Variovorax paradoxus: one gene and its partner. The protein of the gene in region 2 binds, or shares a complex with, the protein of the main gene of each other region. Links are inferred from orthologs where the notes say so. Each region holds a gene or a part of one and is shown on either strand. Other genes may lie near its edges. The genes, in order: tig and rpsG.

What was found.
Region 1: the proteins of rpsG (region 2) and tig are in contact, whole or in part, in a crystal structure (PDB 3GTY), measured with the Thermotoga maritima proteins. The link is inferred for Variovorax paradoxus from one-to-one orthologs. Residues at the interface, in WP_004081843.1 of Thermotoga maritima: Lys34, Lys52, Lys55, Glu59, Arg62, Gln63, Glu66, Asn67, Lys69, Val71, Arg95, Ala109, Lys110, Lys111, Gly112, Arg113, Pro114, Glu117, Glu121, Ile124, Ala125, Tyr127, Asn128, Asn129, Thr130, Gly131, Lys135, Asp139, Arg142, Met143; in WP_004081061.1 of Thermotoga maritima: Glu122, Val124, Val129, Leu130, Tyr133, Glu188, Gly259, Ile262, Tyr263, Glu266, Ser270, Glu273, Gln274, Glu277, Arg308, Gln311, Ile312, Ser315, Tyr316, Glu325, Arg329, Arg336, Leu363, Phe366, Trp367, Arg373, Leu377, Arg381, Leu384, Glu387.

What each region holds. Positions count from the first base shown.
Region 1 is NZ_CP123990.1:2,599,300-2,608,852, forward strand. What follows is about bases 3,147-6,121. They hold tig (trigger factor), read right to left. Parts: upstream 5,305-6,121; coding sequence 3,988-5,304; downstream 3,147-3,987. Other genes in these bases: clpP (ATP-dependent Clp endopeptidase proteolytic subunit ClpP), read right to left, coding at 3,256-3,864; QHG62_RS12680 (efflux RND transporter permease subunit), read right to left, coding at 5,619-6,121. In the rest of the region: lon (endopeptidase La), read right to left, coding at 1-1,740; ATP-dependent Clp protease ATP-binding subunit ClpX, read right to left, coding at 1,871-3,136; more of QHG62_RS12680, read right to left, coding at 6,122-8,774; QHG62_RS12685 (efflux RND transporter periplasmic adaptor subunit), read right to left, coding at 8,771-9,553. UniProt on the Bacillus subtilis protein: Involved in protein export. Acts as a chaperone by maintaining the newly synthesized protein in an open conformation. Functions as a peptidyl-prolyl cis-trans isomerase.
Region 2 is NZ_CP123990.1:3,398,954-3,408,260, forward strand. Bases 6,419-9,147 are described here. They hold rpsG (30S ribosomal protein S7), read left to right. Parts: upstream 6,419-7,410; coding sequence 7,411-7,884; downstream 7,885-9,147. Other genes in these bases: QHG62_RS16425 (D-alanyl-D-alanine carboxypeptidase family protein), read left to right, coding at 6,419-6,698; rpsL (30S ribosomal protein S12), read left to right, coding at 6,881-7,258; fusA (elongation factor G), read left to right, coding at 7,981-9,147. In the rest of the region: QHG62_RS16385 (DUF4148 domain-containing protein), read left to right, coding at 1-132; QHG62_RS16390 (magnesium transporter CorA family protein), read right to left, coding at 249-1,409; hemB (porphobilinogen synthase), read right to left, coding at 1,481-2,470; QHG62_RS16400 (hypothetical protein), read right to left, coding at 2,494-2,784; QHG62_RS16405 (CopD family protein), read left to right, coding at 2,838-3,266; QHG62_RS16410 (VanZ family protein), read left to right, coding at 3,271-4,398; QHG62_RS16415 ((2Fe-2S) ferredoxin domain-containing protein), read left to right, coding at 4,430-4,783; QHG62_RS16420 (alpha/beta hydrolase), read left to right, coding at 4,856-5,488; more of QHG62_RS16425, read left to right, coding at 5,529-6,418; more of fusA, read left to right, coding at 9,148-9,307.

The DNA of each region.
Region 1 (9,553 bases), 800 kb from region 2 along the record:
GTTGAGGTTGGCACCGTCGACCGTGACCTTTGGCGTGAGCTGCTTCAGCAGAAGACCCTTCACCACCTTGCGGCAGATCTTGGAGAGCTCGCGTTCGAGCGAACGCACGCCGGCTTCGCGCGTGTAGTAGCGCACGATGTCGCGCACGGCCTCTTCGGTGACGAGCAGCTCGTCTTCCTTCACGCCGTTGTTCTTCATCTGCTTGGGCAGCAGGTACTTGATTGCGATGTTGGTCTTCTCGTCCTCGGTGTAGCCCGAGAGGCGGATGACTTCCATCCGGTCGAGCAGCGCCGGCGGAATGTTCATCGAGTTCGAGGTGGCCACGAACATCACGTCGGACAGGTCGAAGTCGACCTCGACATAGTGGTCGCCGAAGGTGTGGTTCTGCTCCGGGTCGAGCACTTCGAGCAGCGCGCTCGAAGGATCACCGCGGAAGTCGGTACCCAGCTTGTCGATTTCGTCGAGCAGGAACAGCGGATTGCGCGTGCCGATCTTGTTCAACCCCTGCAGCACCTTGCCCGGCAGCGCGCCGATGTAGGTGCGGCGGTGGCCGCGAATCTCGGCTTCGTCGCGCATGCCGCCCAGCGCCATGCGGGTGTACTTGCGGCCGGTCGCCTTGGCGATCGACTGCCCGAGCGAGGTCTTGCCCACGCCTGGCGGGCCCACGAGGCACAGGATGGGTGCCTTGACCTTGTCGACACGCTGCTGCACCGCGAGATATTCAAGGATGCGGTCCTTGACCTTCTCGAGGCCATAGTGGTCGGCGTTGAGCACCGCCTCGGCGTTGGCCAGGTCATGCTTGATCTTGGTCTTCTTGCTCCACGGCAAGCCGACCAGCACGTCGATGTAGTTGCGCACCACAGTGGCTTCGGCCGACATGGGCGACATGAGCTTGAGCTTCTTGAGCTCGCCCTCGGCCTTCTTCAGCGCGTCCTTGGGCATCTTGGCGAGCTTGATCTTTTTCTCGATCTCCTCGATGTCCGCGCCCTCTTCGCCTTCGCCAAGCTCCTTCTGGATCGCCTTGACCTGCTCGTTGAGGTAGAAGTCGCGCTGGTTCTTTTCCATCTGGCGCTTCACGCGCCCGCGGATCTTCTTGTCGACATTGAGGATGTCGACCTCGCGCTCGAGCTGGCCGAACAGGTTCTCGAGCCGCGACTTCACGTCGTCGAGGTCGAGCACGGCCTGCTTGTTGTCGAGCTTGAGCGGCAGGTGCGCCGCAATGGTGTCGGCCAGGCGGCCCGGATCGTCGATGCTCGAGATCGAGGTAAGGATCTCAGGCGGAATTTTCTTGTTCAGTTTGACGTACTGGTCGAACTGCTGCATCACGGCGCGGCGCAGCGCCTCGACCTCAGTGCCCTTCTCGCCGCCTTCGGGCGCCTCGACAGGCGTGACGTTGGCGGTGAAATGGGTTTCACCGTCGTCGATGCGGTTCACGCGGGCGCGCTGCTGGCCTTCGACCAGCACCTTCACGGTGCCGTCAGGCAGCTTCAGCATCTGCAAAATGGTGGAGACGCAACCCACCTCGAACATGTCCTCGACCGAGGGCTCGTCCTTGGCGGCGGCTTTCTGGGCCACCAGCATGATGCGGCGTTCGGCCTCCATGGCCAGCTCGAGCGCCTTGATGCTCTTGGGGCGCCCCACGAACAGCGGAATCACCATGTGGGGGAACACGACGACGTCGCGCAGCGGCAGCAGCGGCAGGTCGATCGCGTCGGCAGGCAGGGGGGTATGACCGGACATGAATATCCTTTGATTGATCAGGCAAAGATGGATGGGTGTTGGGGCATTTCAAGCCCATGCACCCGGTCTTTGTCGAAGGCGCCGGAAGCTTTGGTGGAAAGAGCCGGCGCCGCGTTCATTCAAGCCTCGCTCAAGCCTTCTTGGCCGCTTCCCGGTACACGAGCAGCGGCGGCTTGTTTTCATCGATTGTGGATTCTTCGACCACAACCTTGTCGACGTTGGTGGCATTCGGGAGCTCGAACATGGTGTCGATGAGCGACTGTTCGAGGATCGAACGCAAGCCCCGTGCCCCGGTCTTGCGGGCCAGCGCCTTGCGGGCAATGGCCTTCAGCGCCGCGGGACGGATCTCGAGGTCGACACCTTCCATTTGCAGCAGCTTGGTGAACTGCTTGACCACCGCATTCTTGGGCTCGGTCAGGATCTGCACCAGCGCGTCTTCGCTGAGTTCGGCCAGCGAAGCCACCACGGGCATACGGCCGACGAGTTCGGGAATCAGGCCGAACTTGATCAGGTCTTCAGGCTCGACCTCGCGGAACACCTCGGTGATGCTGCGCTGCGCCTTGCTCTTGACCGAAGCGCCAAAGCCGATGCCCGAGGCTTCGGTGCGGTTTTCGATGACCTTCTCGAGGCCGGCAAACGCACCGCCGCAGATGAACAGGATGTTGGTCGTATCGATCTGCAGGAAGTCCTGGTTCGGGTGCTTGCGCCCGCCTTGGGGCGGCACGCTGGCCATGGTGCCTTCGATGAGCTTCAGCAGCGCCTGCTGCACACCCTCGCCCGACACGTCCCGCGTGATGGAGGGGTTGTCCGACTTGCGCGAGATCTTGTCGATTTCGTCGATGTAGACGATGCCGCGCTGGGCGCGCTCGACCTCGTAGTTGCAGCTCTGCAGCAGCTTCTGGATGATGTTCTCGACGTCTTCGCCCACATAGCCCGCTTCCGTGAGCGTGGTGGCGTCGGCCATGACGAAGGGCACGTCGAGCATGCGGGCCAGGGTTTGCGCGAGCAGCGTCTTGCCCGAGCCCGTGGGACCGATCAGCAAGATGTTGCTCTTGCTGAGTTCGACGTCGTCACCCTTGGCCTTTTCCTTGTGGCGCAGGCGCTTGTAGTGGTTGTACACCGCCACCGACAGCATGCGCTTGGCCGGCTCCTGGCCGATCACGTAGTTGTCGAGGTTGGTCTTGATCTCCAGCGGCGTGGGCAGGTCGCTGCGCGACTCGCGCGCCTCTTCACCGGCCGGGAGCTCGTCGCGGATGATTTCGTTGCAAAGGTCGATGCACTCGTCGCAAATGAAGACCGAAGGGCCCGCGATCAGCTTTTTGACCTCATGCTGGCTCTTGCCGCAGAACGAGCAATAAAGCGTTTTTTCGCTGGAAGAGCCTTTTTTTTCGGCCATGGACAGGTGCCTCGTAACGGGGTGGGGACAATGATAACTAAACAAAAACGGCGTTTCCCGTGGGGAAAACGCCGTTTTTGCCTTTTTGGCGCACCGGCGCCACGGCGCGGGCCGATTGATCAGCCGCGCTTTGCAATAACCTGGTCGACCAGGCCGTAATCCTTGGCTTCGTCCGCCGTGAGGAAATAGTCGCGTTCGGTGTCCGATTTGACTTTCTCGAGCGGCTGGCCCGTGCGCTCGGCCAGGATGCGGTTCATCTGGTCTTTGGTACGCAGGATGTCGCGGGCATGGATCTCGATATCGGTGGCCTGGCCGCGAGCGCCGCCGAGCACCTGGTGGATCATGATCTTCGAATTGGGCAGCGAAAAGCGCTTGCCCTTTTCGCCGGCCGCCAGCAAAAAGGCGCCCATGCTGGCCGCAAAGCCGATGCACATCGTGGAAACGTCGGGCTTGATGAACTGCATGGTGTCATAGATGGCCATGCCGGCGCTCACGCTGCCGCCCGGAGAATTGATATAGAACGAAATGTCCTTGTCCGGATTCTCGCTCTCCAGGAACAGCAACTGCGCCACCACGAGGTTGGCGGTCTGGTCGTTGACTTCGCCCACCAGGAAAATGATGCGCTCCTTGAGGAGACGCGAATAGATGTCGTAGGACCGCTCGCCGCGACCCGACTGCTCGATGACCATCGGAATCATGCCGAGGGCCTTGGTATCCTGTGCGCTCATTGATTTGCTCTCCGGAAAAGGTTCGTTCGCTGTTCGAATTTAACTGTACGCCTGAGTGAAATGGGGCTCGTGCCGTAAAGCACAAGCCCCATTGGCGTTGCGGGCGGCGGGCAGGCCCGGCGCTCAGCCTTGCTGCTGAGCCATCAACTCGTCGAACGAAACCGACTTTTCGTTGACCTTGGCTTTGCTGAGCACGAAATCGGTCACGTTGTTCTCGATGACGACTGCCTCGACCTCGGCCAGGCGGTTGTTGTCGCTGAAGTACCAGCGCACGACGTCGGCCGGCTTTTCGTAGCTGGCTGCCAGCTCATCGATGTGCGCCTTGATCTGCTCGGGCTTGGCCTGCAGGTTGTTGGCACGCACCAGTTCGGCCACCACCAGGCCCAGGCGCACGCGGCGCTCGGCTTGCGGGCGGAACACTTCTTCGGGAATCGGCGCCTTGTCGGCGTCCTTGATGCCGCGCTGCTTGAGCTCGGCGCGGGCGCCTTCGATCATGCGGTTCACTTCGGACTGCACGCTGGCGTTGGGCAGGTCGAGCTCGGCGTTGGCCACCAGGGCGTCCATCACGGCGTTCTTGTTGCGGGCCAGCAGGCGGAACTTGACTTCACGCTCGAGGTTCTTCTTGATGTCGGCGCGCAGGCCTTCGACCGTGGCTTCGGCAATGCCGAGCGACTTGGCGAGTTGTTCGTTGACTTCCGGCAGGTGCGAGGCTTCGATCTTCTTCACGGTGACCATGAAGTCGGCTTGCTTGCCGGCCACGTCCTTGCCGTGGTAGTCGGCCGGGAACGACAGCGGGAAGGTGCGGCTGTCGCCGGCCTTCATGCCGCGCACGGCGTCTTCGAATTCCTTCAGCATCTGGCCTTCGCCGACGATGAACTGGAAGTCTTCGGCCTTGCCGCCCTGGAAGGTCTCGCCGTCGATCTTGCCTTCGAAGTCGACCGTCACGCGGTCGTTGTCCTGGGCCACGGCGTCTTGTGCGCGCTGCGCGAAGGTGCGGCGCTGCTTGCGCAGGATGTCGAGCGTCTTGTCGATGGCGTCGTCGCCCACCTCGGCCGAGAGCTTCTCGACTTCGGCGCCCGACAGGTCCTTGATCTTGACTTCGGGGAACACCTCGAACACCGCGTCGAAGGCGAGCTGGCCTTCGGGCGACTCTTCCTTCTCGGTGATGCGGGGCTGGCCGGCCACGCGCAGCTTGGCTTCGTTGGCGGCTTGCGAGAAGGCTTCACCAACCTTGTCGTTCATGACCTCGTAGTGCACCGAGTAGCCGTAGCGCTGGGCCACGACGTTCATCGGCACCTTGCCCGGACGGAAGCCATCCATCTTGACGGTGCGCGCGAGCTTCTTGAGGCGCGAATCGACTTCGGACTGGATGGTGCCGACCGGCAGGGTCAGCGTGATCTTGCGTTCGAGCTTCTCGAGAGTTTCAACGGTCACGGTCATGGTGTCTTCCTTGTGAGGGGTGTGGCTGGTGCGCGGGGCCGGACTCGAACCGGCACGTTCTTGCGAACGTCAGGACCTAAACCTGGTGCGTCTACCAATTTCGCCACCCGCGCTTGCCAAATTTTTCAGGTGAATGCAAAGGCGGACGGTCAGGCGGACGGTCCTGGTGCCACGGGTATTCGATATCGCCGATATCGAATACCCGCCGCCCAAAGACCGTCCGCCTGAAATCGGTCAACCGCGTATTTTAAGCGCTAATCAGACCCTCTTTCGGCTCCCGCGACCGTCCGCCTGAAATCGGTCAACCGCGTATTTTAAGCGCTAATCAGACCCTCTTTCGGCTCCCGCTTGATGCGGAATGCGGCGGCGTACATTGCCGGCAGGGCCAGCAGGGTCAAGACCGTAGCCACGACCAGCCCGCCCATGATGGCAACGGCCATCGGCCCCCAGAACACGCTGCGGGAAAGCGGAATCATCGCCAGTACCGCCGCCGCCGCGGTCAGCACGATGGGGCGCAGGCGCCGCACGGCCGACTCGACGATGGCGTCCCACGCGGGCACGCCGGCTGCGCGGTCGCTCTCGATCTGGTCGATCAGGATCACCGCGTTGCGCTGGATCATGCCCATCAGCGCAATCACGCCCAGGAGCGCGACGAAGCCGAACGGCCGGTTCAGCAGCAGCAGCGCACCGGCAACGCCGGCAATGCCCATGGGACCGGTAATGAACACCAGCAGCGAGCGGCTGAAGCTGTGCAGCTGCAGCATCAGCAGCGTGAACACCAGGAACAGCATGATCGGCACGCCCGCCACGATGGAAGCCGAGCCCTTGCTGCTTTCCTCGACGGCGCCCGCCACCTCGATGCGGTAGGCGCCCTCGCCCGCTGCATGCCAGCCGGCTTCGAGCTTGCGCAACTGCGGCAGCAGCTGCTCGGTGACCGTGGCGCCCTGCAGCCCTTCGACCACGTCGCCCTGCACCGTGATGGCGTAGTCGCGGTTCTCGCGCCACATCACGCCCGGCTCCCAGGTGAATACAGGCCGCGCGATCTGCGTGAGCGGAATCGAACGCCCGGAGGTCGTGGGCAGGTAGGCGTTGCCGATGTCCGAAATGGCCTCGCGCTCGTCCGCTGACTGGCGCAGAACGATGTCGATCAGCAGGTCGTTTTCGCGGTACTGGCCCACCGTGGTTCCGGAGAACATCGTCTTGGACGCTTGCGCGATTGCCTGGCTGGTCACGCCGAGCGCGCGCGCCTTGGCTTGGTCGACCTCGAGCCGGATCACCTTGACCGACTCGTTCCAGTTGTCGTTCACGCCGCGCATGTTGGCGTTGTCGCGCAGCACGGCCTTCACCTCGTCGGCATGCGCGCGCAGTTGCGCCGGGTCGGTTCCGATGACGCGGAACTGCACCGGGTAGGGCACCGGCGGCCCATTGGGCAGCAGCTTCACGCGGCCGCGCACTTCCGGGAACTCCTGCGCCAGCAGCGCGGGCAGCTTGATGCGCAAGCTTTCCCGTACCTTCAGGTCTTTGGCGAGCACGATGAGCTGCGACACGTTGGTCTGCGGAAACACCTGGTCCAGCGGCAGGTAGAAGCGCGGCACGCCGGAACCGATCCAGGTGCTGACCGTCTTCACGCCCTCTTCCTTCATGATGCGCTGCTCTACCCGCTTGGCCACCTCTTCGTTCGCGGGGAACGAGGTGCCTTCGGGGAACCAGATGTCCACCATGATTTCGGGCCGGCTCGAATCCGGGAAGAACTGCTGCTGCACCTTCCCCATGCCGAAGATGCCCAGGGCAAAGATGAACACGGTGGCGCCGATGGTCAGCCAGCGGTGCTGCACGCACCAGTTCACCGCGCGGCGGAAGCTGTTGTAGAACCGGGTGTCGAACAGCTCGTGCGGCGGCGCATCGGGGTCGTGCGGCTTGACCTTGAGCAGCAGCGTGCCGAGGTAGGGCACGAAATACACCGACACGATCCACGACAGTACCAGCGCAATGACCGTCACCGCAAAGATGGCGAAGGTGTATTCACCCGTCACCGACTTGGCAATGCCAATGGGCAGGAAACCCGCCGCGGTAATGAGCGTGCCGGTCAGCATGGGCTTGGCGGTGACGTCATAGGCGAAGGTGGCGGCCCGCACCTTGTCGTAGCCCTCTTCCATCTTTCGCACCATCATTTCGACCGCGATGATCGCGTCGTCCACCAGGAGGCCCAGCGCAATGATCAGCGAGCCCAGCGATATCTTGTGCAGCCCGATGCCGAAGTAGTTCATGGCCAGGAAGGTAACGGCCAACACCAGCGGAATGGTGATTGCCACCACCAGGCCCGGGCGAATATCGATGTACCAGCCGAAGCGCCCACCCTTGTGCAGGCCGAGCGAGATGATGCTCACGGCCAGCACGATGGCCACGGCCTCGATCAGCACGCCGACGAATTCATTGACCGAGCTGGCCACCGACACTGGCTGGTCCTGCACCTGCGCGAGCTTCACGCCGGCGGGCAAGCGCTGGTCGATGGTTGCGGTGGTGGCGCGCAATGCCTTGCCCAGCGCAATGATGTCGCCGCCCTTGGCCATCGAAACGCCAAGCGCAACCACTTCCTTGCCCTGGTGATGCACCTTCACGGCAGGCGGATCGACATAGCCGCGATGGATTTCGGCAATGTCGCCAAGCTTGAGCTGGTTGCCAGAACTGCCGCGGATCGGCATTTCGCGCAGTTGCTCGACGTTGGTGAACTGCCCGCCCACGCGCACCTGCACCACGTCGAGCGGCGACTGGATCGTGCCCGCGCTTTCCACGGCATTTTGCGAGCCGAGCTGCGCGAGCACGGCGTTGAAGTCGAGCCCCAGCTGCGCAACACGCTTCTGCGAAATCTCGATATAGACCTTCTGGTCCTGCACGCCGAACTGGTCGACCTTGGCGACGTCCTTCACGCGCAGCAACTGCTGGCGCACTTCGTCAGCCAGCGTCTTGAGCTCGGCCTGGCTGAAGCCCTCGCTCTCCAGCGCGTAGATCACGCCATACACATCGCCGAAATCGTCATTGAAGAATGGGCCTTGCACGCCCGGCGGCAGCGTGTTGCGCATGTCGCCGATTTTCTTTCGCACCGTGTACCAGACGTTGGCCACATCGGCCGCCTTGGACGAATCCTTGATCTGGAAAATGATCTGCGACTCGCCCGGCTTCGAATAGCTGCGGATCTTGTCGGCGTAGGGGGCCTCTTGCAGCGTGCGCTCGAGCTTGTCGGTTACCTGCTCGGCCACCTGCTGCGCCGTGGCGCCGGGCCAATAGGTGCGCACCACCATCGCACGAAAGGTGAACGGCGGGTCTTCGTCCTGACCGAGCTGAAAATACGCAAAGGCTCCCAGCACCATCAACACCACCATCAGGTAGCGCGTGAGCGGCGCGTGGTCCAGCGCCCATTTGGAGAGATTGAAGCCTGCGGGCTTGTCCGTTGTCGCAGCGCCCTGCGTCATTTGGAGGCACCTGCTGCGATCTCCTTCTTCGTCGCCGCAACGGGTTGGGCGGGCTTAACCGATTCGTTCGCGCTGGCGGCTGCGGCGGCAGCCTCTTTCGTCTGGTAGATGGTGACCTTTTGTCCCGGCGAAAGCACATGCACGCCCGCGGCGACGACCATCATGCCGGGTGCGAGCCCGGCGCCGATCACGGCTTCGTTTCCGTCTGCCGTGGCAACCTGCACCGGCTGCGACCGCACTGTCATCGTCGGCTTGTCCAGCACCCAGACCGCGGTGCCCTTGCCCTCCTGCCGCAATGCGCTGGTCGGCAGCTTGATGACCGCGCCGCCGGCGCGAGCCAGCGCCTGCGGGCGCGCGTAGACGGTGGCGCCGAGCGCAGGCGAGGTTGCCGCGTCGATTGCCACCTTGACCGAATAGGTGCGCGTAACGGCGTCGGCGCTGGCCGCCACTTCGCGCACCTGGCCTTGCAGTTCATCGCCGCCCGACCAGCCGCGCACCGTCACCGGCGAGCCGGGCTTGATCAGCGCGGCCCGGTCTTCGGGCACCGCAAACACCACATCGCGCGCACCGTCCTGCGCAATGCGCACCACGGGCGTACCGGCCTGCACCACTTGTCCGGGTTCGGCTTCGATGGCAGTAATGACGCCGGCCACGTCTGCAACGAGCGACGTGTAGCTGGCCTGGTTGCCCTGCGACGACAGCTGGGCCTGCGCCTGCTCGAGCTGGGCCTGCGCAGCCTTGAAAGTCGACTCGCGGCGCTCGAGTTCGGCGCCGCTGAT
Region 2 (9,307 bases):
CGCACCGCCTTCGCTCCCGACCAGAACGTGACCAGCGGCTCGCGCGTCAACAGCAAGGTTGTCTCGACGATGCCGCACCCGATGGACGCACGCGTTCAAGCCCAGCAAGGCTCGGGCGCTGTCGCCAAGTAAATCGGGCGCGAGTCGCTGCCTTTGCGGGCGGCAACAAGAAAAGGCCACGCAACTGCGTGGCCTTTTTGCTTTTGGGAACTTGCGGGGTATTGGAAAGAGAAAGGGAAGGGCGGCGCTCAGCGCGTGCGCGCAAGGTAGCGCTTGCGCCAGAACACCACCACCAGCACCAGCGCGATGACCAGCATGGCCGCCATCGCAATCCAGAACCCGTCCGCCTTGTGCACCAGCGGAATGAATTCGAAGTTCATGCCGAAGATGCCGGCAATGAGGTTGAGCGGCAGAAAGATGGCCGTCAGCACCGTGAGCACCCGCATGATGTCGTTGGCGCGGTGGCCCTGCACGCTGAAGTGCATCTGCACGGCGGTTTCGGCGTTCTGCTCCAGCCGGTGCACGTGGTGCACCACCCGTTCGATGTGTTCGAGCACGTCGCGGCTGCGCACCATGATCAGTTCGCGCTCGCGCTGTTCTGTTTCGTTCTTCGGCGTTGGCAGCGTTTCCAGCGAATCGATCCAGTCCTGAATGGCGGCGCGCTGGTCTTCGCAGATTTCGTCCAGGTGGTGCAGCGACTGCCGGGCTTCCATCAGCGCGCCCCAGTTGGTAAAGCGGCTGCGCGGATCGATCAGTTCGGTTTGCCAATGGTCGAGCTGGCGCGTGAGCTCGCGGCGCATGTCCAGGTAGCCGTCGACGATCTGGTTGATGACGCGCAGCATGAGGTCTGCGGTGCCGGTGGGTACGCGGGCCGAAGTGGCCCGCACGTCGAGCGCCGGGGCGCCCTTGTCGTCCGGCGATCCCGCGGCCAGCAGGCGGGCGGCAAAGGCGTCGCGCACCGCGCCGTCTTCCGGGTGCACCGACAGCAGCACGCGGTCGAACAATGCAAAACCCACCGGCCGGGTATCGACCCGGCGCAGCACCGGAGGGCCGCGGCGCGACGGCGTGGGCAGGGGCGGCTCGCCGCCCGAGGTGCCCTTGCCGTTGCCCAGCGCCGCCTGGCCCGGCCCGGCCGAAAGGCGCCGGAACACCAGCACGTCGTACTTCGAGGTGTAGTCGTAATGCGAAGGCAACTGGTCGTTGAGCAGGTCGGCCACGTGCAGGTCGACCAGTTGGGTGAGGCAGAGCGACTGCAGGATCTGCTGGACTTCGGCCAGCGACGCGCGAAACTCGTCCCGCGTGAGCGAAATCCAGAGATAGCCCTGTGCAGCGCAGGCTCCCGGCACCGTGAGCGGCGTCAGCGCCGGATGCTCGCTCACTTGCGAGCGATTGATTTCAAAAATGCGCATGGGACCGCCTTGTTGCTTTCTTTTTCTTCTGGATTTTCATCGGCCCAGGCTGCGGGCGAGAAGGCGTTCGGCTATTGTTTTTGTAGCAAGCGTGCGGCGTCAAGCGCGAAGTAGGTGAGCACGCCGTCGGCGCCGGCGCGCTTGAAGGCAAGCAGGCTTTCGAGCACGACCGCGTCGTGGTCGAGCCAGCCGTTCTGGGCGGCGGCCTTGAGCATCGCGTATTCGCCGCTCACCTGGTAGGCGAAGGTGGGCACGTGAAACTCGTCTTTTACGCGGCGCACGATGTCCAGGTACGGCATGCCCGGCTTCACCATCACCATATCGGCACCCTCGGCGATGTCGAGCGCCACTTCGCGCAGCGCCTCGTCGCTGTTGCCGGGGTCCATCTGGTAGACCTTCTTGTTGCTCTTGCCGAGCGTGGCGGCCGAACCGACAGCATCGCGGAACGGGCCGTAGAAGGCGCTGGCGTACTTGGCGCTGTAGGCCATGATCTGGGTGTGAACGTCGCCGCGGGCTTCGAGCGCCGCGCGGATCGCGCCGATGCGCCCGTCCATCATGTCGCTGGGCGCGACAATGTCCACGCCCGCTTGCGACTGTGTGAGTGCCTGCTTCGTGAGAACTTCAACAGTGGCGTCGTTGATGATGTAGCCGGTGTCGTCGAGGAGGCCGTCCTGCCCATGGCTGGTGTAGGGGTCGAGCGCGACGTCGGTCATCACGCCCAATTCCGGAAAGCGCGCCTTCAGGGCGGCTACCACGCGCGGAATGAGCCCCTCGGGATTGAAAGCCTCGTCACCTGCCGGTGTCTTGAGGCTTGCATCGATGACAGGAAAAAGCGCCATTACCGGAATGCCGGCTTCTACGCATTGTTCTGCCAGGGGCAGCAGCAAATCGAGACTCAGGCGCTCCACACCGGGCATCGAAGACACGGCATCGCGCTTTTTCTCGCCTTCTTGCACGAACACCGGGTAGATGAGGTCATGCGCCGTCAACGCATGCTCCCTGACCAGGTTGCGGGTGAAAGTGTCGCGCCGCAAACGGCGGGGCCGGCCGGCCGGGTACATGGCGAAGGAAGGAGAGGGACGCGTCATAAGCTGAAAATTGTGCCTGAAGCGTCAAATCGCAGCACGTTCCGTGCGGCATGGTTGTCTGATGACACGACAAATTGGTAGTTCGAAGGTTCTCTTTTTTTATACAAAAATGTCAAAGAAAGTGGCCGAGTCGCTTGAAACCTTGTTTCGTCTTTGTTAAATTCTGAAGCGGGCGGCTTGCCGCTCCCCGCTTTTCCTCCCTGAGCGGGTGCCTTGATGTGTGACAGCAAAAGGGCTTCCCAGCCCGGCGTGAAGACGTCGGGCTTTTTTTTGCCCGTCGTTCGCATCGGTTCGGCGGGTAAAGGCCGGTAGATGGCGCAGCCACCACTAAACTGGCTCCATGCTCTGGGTCAAATCTCTTCATATCGTCTTCATCGCAAGCTGGTTCGCAGGGCTTTTTTATCTTCCGCGGATCTTCGTCAACCTCGCGATGGTGCCGCCCGAGTCGGTCGCTGAGCGTGAGCGCCTGCTGCTGATGGCGCGCAAGCTGTTGCGCTTTACCACCTTCCTGGCCGTTCCGGCCATCGGCTTCGGACTTTGGCTCTGGCTGGGCTACGGCATCGGCAGGGGCCCCGGCAATGGCTGGATGCATGCCAAGCTGGCCTTGGTGCTCGTGGTCATCGGTTATCACCATGGCTGCATCGTGCTGTTGCGGCGGTTTGCGGCGGGCGGCAACCGGCGCAACGACCGCTGGTACCGGTGGTTCAATGAACTGCCGGTCCTGCTGCTGCTCGGCATCGTGGTGCTGGTGGTCGTCAAGCCGTTCTGAGCCGGTGTCCACGGTGGAGAAGCAGCAGCACAAGTCCGCCGCGCTGCCCCTTGCGCTCGCCTATGCGGCGTTGATCGTCTATGCCAGCCTGTACCCTTTTGCGGACTGGCGCGACCAGGGCATCGCCCCCTGGGCCTACCTGTCGGCGTCGTGGCCCAAATACTGGACGGGCTTTGATCTTGCGGTCAATGTGGCCGGCTACGTTCCCTTTGGGTTCCTCTGCGCGCTGGCCGTGCTGCGTACCCGGCAGGACGCCAGCGGCTGGCGAGCGATGCTGCGCGCCACCCTGGCCGGCGCGGCGCTGGCCTTTGCCATGGAGACGCTGCAAAGCTATCTGCCGGCGCGCATTCCTTCCAATGTGGACCTGGGTTTGAACACGTCCGGCGCCCTTCTGGGAGCCATGCTGGCCGCGGGGCTGGAGCGCCTGGGAGCCGTGGCGCACTGGAGCCGCACGCGCTCGCAGTGGTTTGTCGAAGATTCGCGCGGTGCTCTGGTGCTGCTGGCGTTGTGGCCGTTCGCTCTTCTTTTTCCGGCGGCGGTGACGTTCGGGCTGGGCCAGGTGTTCGAGCGGCTGGAGGTCGCGATCTCCGAGTGGCTGCTCGACACGCCATTCATCGACTGGATGCCGCTGCGCCAGTTCGAGCTCGAGCCGCTGGTGCCGGCGGCCGAGTTGCTCTGTGTGATGCTCGGCGCACTGGTGCCGTGCCTGCTGGCTTTTCTGGTGACGCGCACAGTCGTGCGGCGTGCCGTGCTGCTGCCGCTCACGCTGCTGGCAGGCATCGGCGCGTCGGCGTTGTCGGCGGCGCTGAGTTATGGGCCGGAGCATGCGTGGGCCTGGCTGGGCCTGCCGGTGCAGGTGGGCATTGCAACGGCGCTTGTCGCCGGCATGCTGTTGCTGGGAGCGCCGCGCCGCTTGTGCGCCGCCTTGCTGCTGGTGGGGTTGGTGATCCAGCTGAGTCTTTTGAACCAGGCGCCCGAAAGTGCCTACTTCGCACAGACGCTCGCAACCTGGGAGCAGGGGCGCTTCATCCGTTTTCACGGCCTGGCGCAGTGGCTGGGCTGGCTCTGGCCTTTTGCGGTGCTTGCCTATGTGGTGGCTGCGCTGTCGCGGCGAAGCAAGGCCGCAGCCTGAAGCAAACGGCGCGCGTCACTAAAATCACCCGATGCCCAGTTCCAACTCTGCCGCACCGCGCGGCTACTACGGCCGCCATATCTTCTTCTGCCTGAACGAGCGCAAGAACGGGGAAGACAGCTGCGCCCTGCACAACGCGCAGCAGGGCTTCGACCGCTGCAAGGCAAAGGTAAAAGAAGCAGGGCTGGCCGGACCGGGCAAGGTGCGGGTCAACAAGGCCGGCTGCCTCGACCGCTGTGCTGGCGGGCCGGTGGCGGTGGTTTACCCGGAAGCGGTCTGGTACACCTTTGTCGATACCGATGACATCGACGAAATCGTCGAGTCGCATCTGAAGAACGGTGAAGTAGTCGAGCGGCTTCTGCTGCCTCCGGATGTGGGCCGCTGAACTTTTTCGGAAATTCCACGCTCGTACCGTGCGCCCCGGCGCACCGTGGCCGGCGCTCTTAATTCCTGCACCATGAATTCCCAGACCGAAAAGATCCGTCTCCAAGGCCCCGCCGGCGTTATCGAGGTTCAGCGCGATCTGCCGGCCGACGCTTCGCGCGGCATCGCGGTCATCGCTCATCCCCATCCGCTGTTCGGCGGCACCATGGACAATAAGGTGGTCCAGACCCTCGCCCGTGCGTTTGTCTCCTGCGGCTGGACGGCGGTGCGCTTCAACTTTCGCGGCGTGGGCGCGAGCGAAGGCGTGCACGACGAGGGGCGCGGCGAGTGCGAGGACATGCTGAATGTGGTGAGCCAGCTTGCCGCAGAAGGGCCGTTGGCCATTGCCGGGTTTTCTTTCGGTGCCTTCGTTGCAAGCTGCGCGGCCGAAAAGCTCTGGGCTTCGCGCGACGTGCGGCAGCTTGTGCTGGTGGGAACGGCGGCTTCGCGCTTCTCGGTGGCCGCGCTGCCAATGGAGGCGCATGAGCGCACGCTGGTGGTCCACGGCGAAGCCGATGACACGGTGCCGCTCGCGGCTGTCATGGACTGGGCTCGGCCGCAGTCACTTCCTGTCACGGTTGTTCCCGGGGGCGGCCATTTCTTTCACGGACAATTGCCGCTGCTCAAGAGCTTGGTCGTGCGCCATTTGCGCGCCGGCGCCGCATGAAAGCCCCGCGGGCTTGTTTTCGTTTTCTCCAATTTTCCCAATGAATCGTTTCTTTGACGCATTTCGCGCGCTGGTGCTTGCCGCCGCCGCATCGGTTTGCATGATCGCCGCCGCCCAGGTGCCGGCGCCGCCCGAAATTGCCGCGCGCAGCTACCTGCTGCTCGACGTCACCGCCAACCAGATCCTTGCGCAGAAAGACATCGACAGCCCCGTCGAACCCGCCTCGCTCACCAAGCTGATGTCGGCATACATCGTGTTCGACGCCCTGCGCGCCAAGAAGATCACGCTGACCCAGACCTTTCCGGTGAGCCAGCGCGCCTGGAAGATGCCGGGCTCGCGCATGTTCATCGATCCCAAGATGCAGGTGCCCGTCGAAGACCTGATCAAGGGGCTGATCGTGCAGTCGGGCAACGACGCCACCGTGGCGCTGGCCGAGGGCGTGGGCGGTACCGTGGAGCACTTTGTCGAACTCATGAACGCCCAGGCCAAGGCGCTTGGCATGAAGAACACGAGCTACAAGAACCCCGAAGGCCTGACCGCGCCCGGCCACACCACCACGGCCCGCGACCTGAGCATTCTTGCAACGCGCCTGGTGCGCGACTTTCCCGAAGAAGCCAAGTACTACGCCATCAAGAAGTACCGCTACCCCGGCACGCCTTCCACCAACGACACCAACCGCAACCTGTTGCTGTTTCGCGACCCTACCGTCGACGGCCTGAAGACCGGCCATACCGAGGCGGCCGGCTACTGCATGATTGCCACCGCCAAGCGCGACTTTCCCAACCTCACCGGCGGCCGCCGCCTGCTGTCGATCGTGCTGGGCACCTCGGGTGAAACCGTGCGCGCCAACGAGTCGCAAAAGCTGCTGAACTGGGGCTACACCGCCTACGACGCCGTCCGGCTGTTCGATGCGGGGCAGCCGGCCGCCACGCCGGCGGTCTGGAAGGGCAAGGTCAACACGCTCAAGCTCGGCCGGCCGGAAGCCATCGTGGTCGCGGTACCTGCTGGTACCGCCAGCAAGATCAAGACGCAGGTGGCTCGTCCGGAGCCGCTGGTGGCGCCGTTCACCAAGTACCAGCCGGTGGGCTCGCTCAAGGTCACTTTGGATGACCAACCCCTGGCCGACGTGCCGCTGGTGGCGCTCGAAGGTGTCGAGCAGGCGGGCGTCTTTGGCCGCGCCTGGGACGCCGTTCGCCTCTGGATCAAGTGATTTTGCGCGCGCCCTCCCGGTTCATTTGCCGCTAGCGGGGCCGACTGCTATACTCGTGGGCTTTTCGGAATTTTCCGAAGGGTTTCACGTTTTCGTTATTCCCGGCTTCCTTTCCTTGCGTCACGTCAAGGACAAGGGCGGTTTGCAGCCAAAGGCCGGGTTGTTTTGGGACTAATTCATTCATGCCAACCATCAATCAACTGGTGCGTCAGGGTCGAACGGTCGAAAAGATCAATTCGAAGAGCCCTGCCATGCAGAACTCGCCGCAACGCCGCGGTGTCTGCACCCGCGTCTACACCACGACGCCAAAGAAGCCCAACTCGGCGCTTCGTAAAGTTGCCAAGGTCCGTCTGACCAATGGCTTCGAAGTCATTTCCTACATCGGCGGCGAAGGCCACAACCTGCAGGAACACAGCGTCGTGCTGGTTCGCGGCGGTCGTGTCAAGGACTTGCCCGGTGTTCGCTACCACATCGTGCGCGGTTCGCTCGACTTGCAAGGCGTGAAAGACCGCAAGCAGTCGCGCTCCAAGTACGGCGCCAAGCGTCCCAAGAAGGCTTAAGCCTTCCTGTCGTAAAAACAAACAAACGGTGTTCGGTTGCCTTGGCGGGCACATCGAACGAAGTGACCCAATGTCGGGTCGAGTAAGTGAGAGTCCGGAATGGCTCTCGCGGTGCCGGAACCGGTGCCAACTGAAGCAAAGAGGTTAGTAACATGCCACGTCGTCGCGAAGTCCCCAAACGTGAAATCCTGCCGGATCCCAAGTACGGCAATGTCGAGCTGTCGAAATTCATGAACGTGATCATGGAAGGCGGCAAGAAGGCGATCGCCGAGCGCATCATCTACGGTGCACTCGACTTCATCGAAAAGAAGAACCCTGACAAGGACCCGCTCGAAGCTTTCACCGTTGCCATCAACAACGTGAAGCCGATGGTCGAAGTCAAGTCGCGCCGCGTGGGCGGTGCCAACTACCAGGTGCCGGTCGAAGTGCGTCCCGTGCGCCGTCTGGCGCTCTCGATGCGCTGGATCAAGGAAGCCGCTCGCAAGCGCGGCGAAAAGTCGATGGCCCTGCGTTTGGCCAACGAACTGATGGAAGCCACGGAAGGCCGTGGCGGCGCCATGAAGAAGCGCGACGAAGTGCACCGCATGGCAGAAGCCAACCGCGCTTTCAGCCACTTCCGCTTCTAAGAATCAAACTTCGCTTGGGCGTTGGGTATTGAGTGTCGGGCGACGTCGCCCGTGCTCAAGGCCCAGCGCTCAACGCATTTAACCCGAAAGTAAATCATGTCCCGCAAGACCCCCATCGAGCGCTACCGCAACATCGGCATCTCCGCGCACATCGACGCCGGCAAGACCACGACGACCGAGCGCATCCTGTTCTACACCGGTGTGAACCACAAGATCGGTGAAGTGCACGATGGCGCCGCCACGATGGACTGGATGGAGCAAGAGCAAGAGCGTGGCATCACGATCACCTCGGCTGCCACCACCTGCTTCTGGAAGGGCATGGCCGGCAAGTTCGACGAACACCGCATCAACATCATCGACACCCCCGGCCACGTGGACTTCACCATTGAAGTCGAGCGCTCGATGCGCGTGCTGGACGGTGCCGTGATGGTGTATGACGCCGTTGGCGGCGTGCAGCCCCAGTCGGAAACCGTCTGGCGCCAGGCCAACAAGTACAAGGTTCCGCGCCTCGCGTTCGTCAACAAGATGGACCGCACCGGCGCCGACTTCCTGCGCGTGCGCCAGATGATGGTCGACCGCCTGAAGGCCAACCCCGTCGTGATCCAGATCCCGATCGGTGCCGAAGAGCACTTCCAGGGCATCGTCGACCTCGTGAAGATGAAGGCCATCATCTGGGACGAAGACAAGGGCGTGACCTTCACCTACGGTGAAATCCCCGCGAACCTGACCGACGTCTGCAACGAATACCGCGAAAAGCTCGTCGAAGCCGCTGCCGAAGCGAGCGAAGAGCTGATGAACAAGTACCTCGAAGGCAATGAGCTGACCGAGGAAGAAATCAAGAAGGCCCTGCGCCAGCGCACCATCGCCGGTGAAATCCAGCCGATGCTGTGCGGCTCTGCCTTCAAGAACAAGGGCGTGCAGGCCATGCTCGACGCCGTCGTCGAATACATGCCGTCGCCGCTGGATATTCCTCCGGTTGCCGGCCTCGACGAAGACGAAGCGCCCGTGACCCGCAAGGCTGACGACAACGAGAAGTTCTCTGCGCTCGCATTCAAGCTGATGACCGACCCGTTCGTGGGCCAGTTGACCTTCGTGCGCGTCTATTCGGGCGTGCTGACCAAGGGCGACAGCGTCTACAACCCGGTGCGCGGCAAGAAAGAGCGTATCGGCCGTATCGTGCAGATGCACGCGAACAACCGCGAAGAAGTCAACGAAATCCGCGCCGGCGACATCGCCGCATGCGTGGGCCTGAAGGAAGTCACCACGGGCGAAACCCTGTGCGATCCGGCAGCCATCGTGACGCTCGAGCGCATGGTGTTCCCTGAGTCGGTGATCTCGCAGGCCGTCGAGCCCAAGACCAAGGCCGACCAGGAAAAGATGGGTATCGCCCTGCAGCGTCTTGCTCAGGAAGACCCCTCGTTCC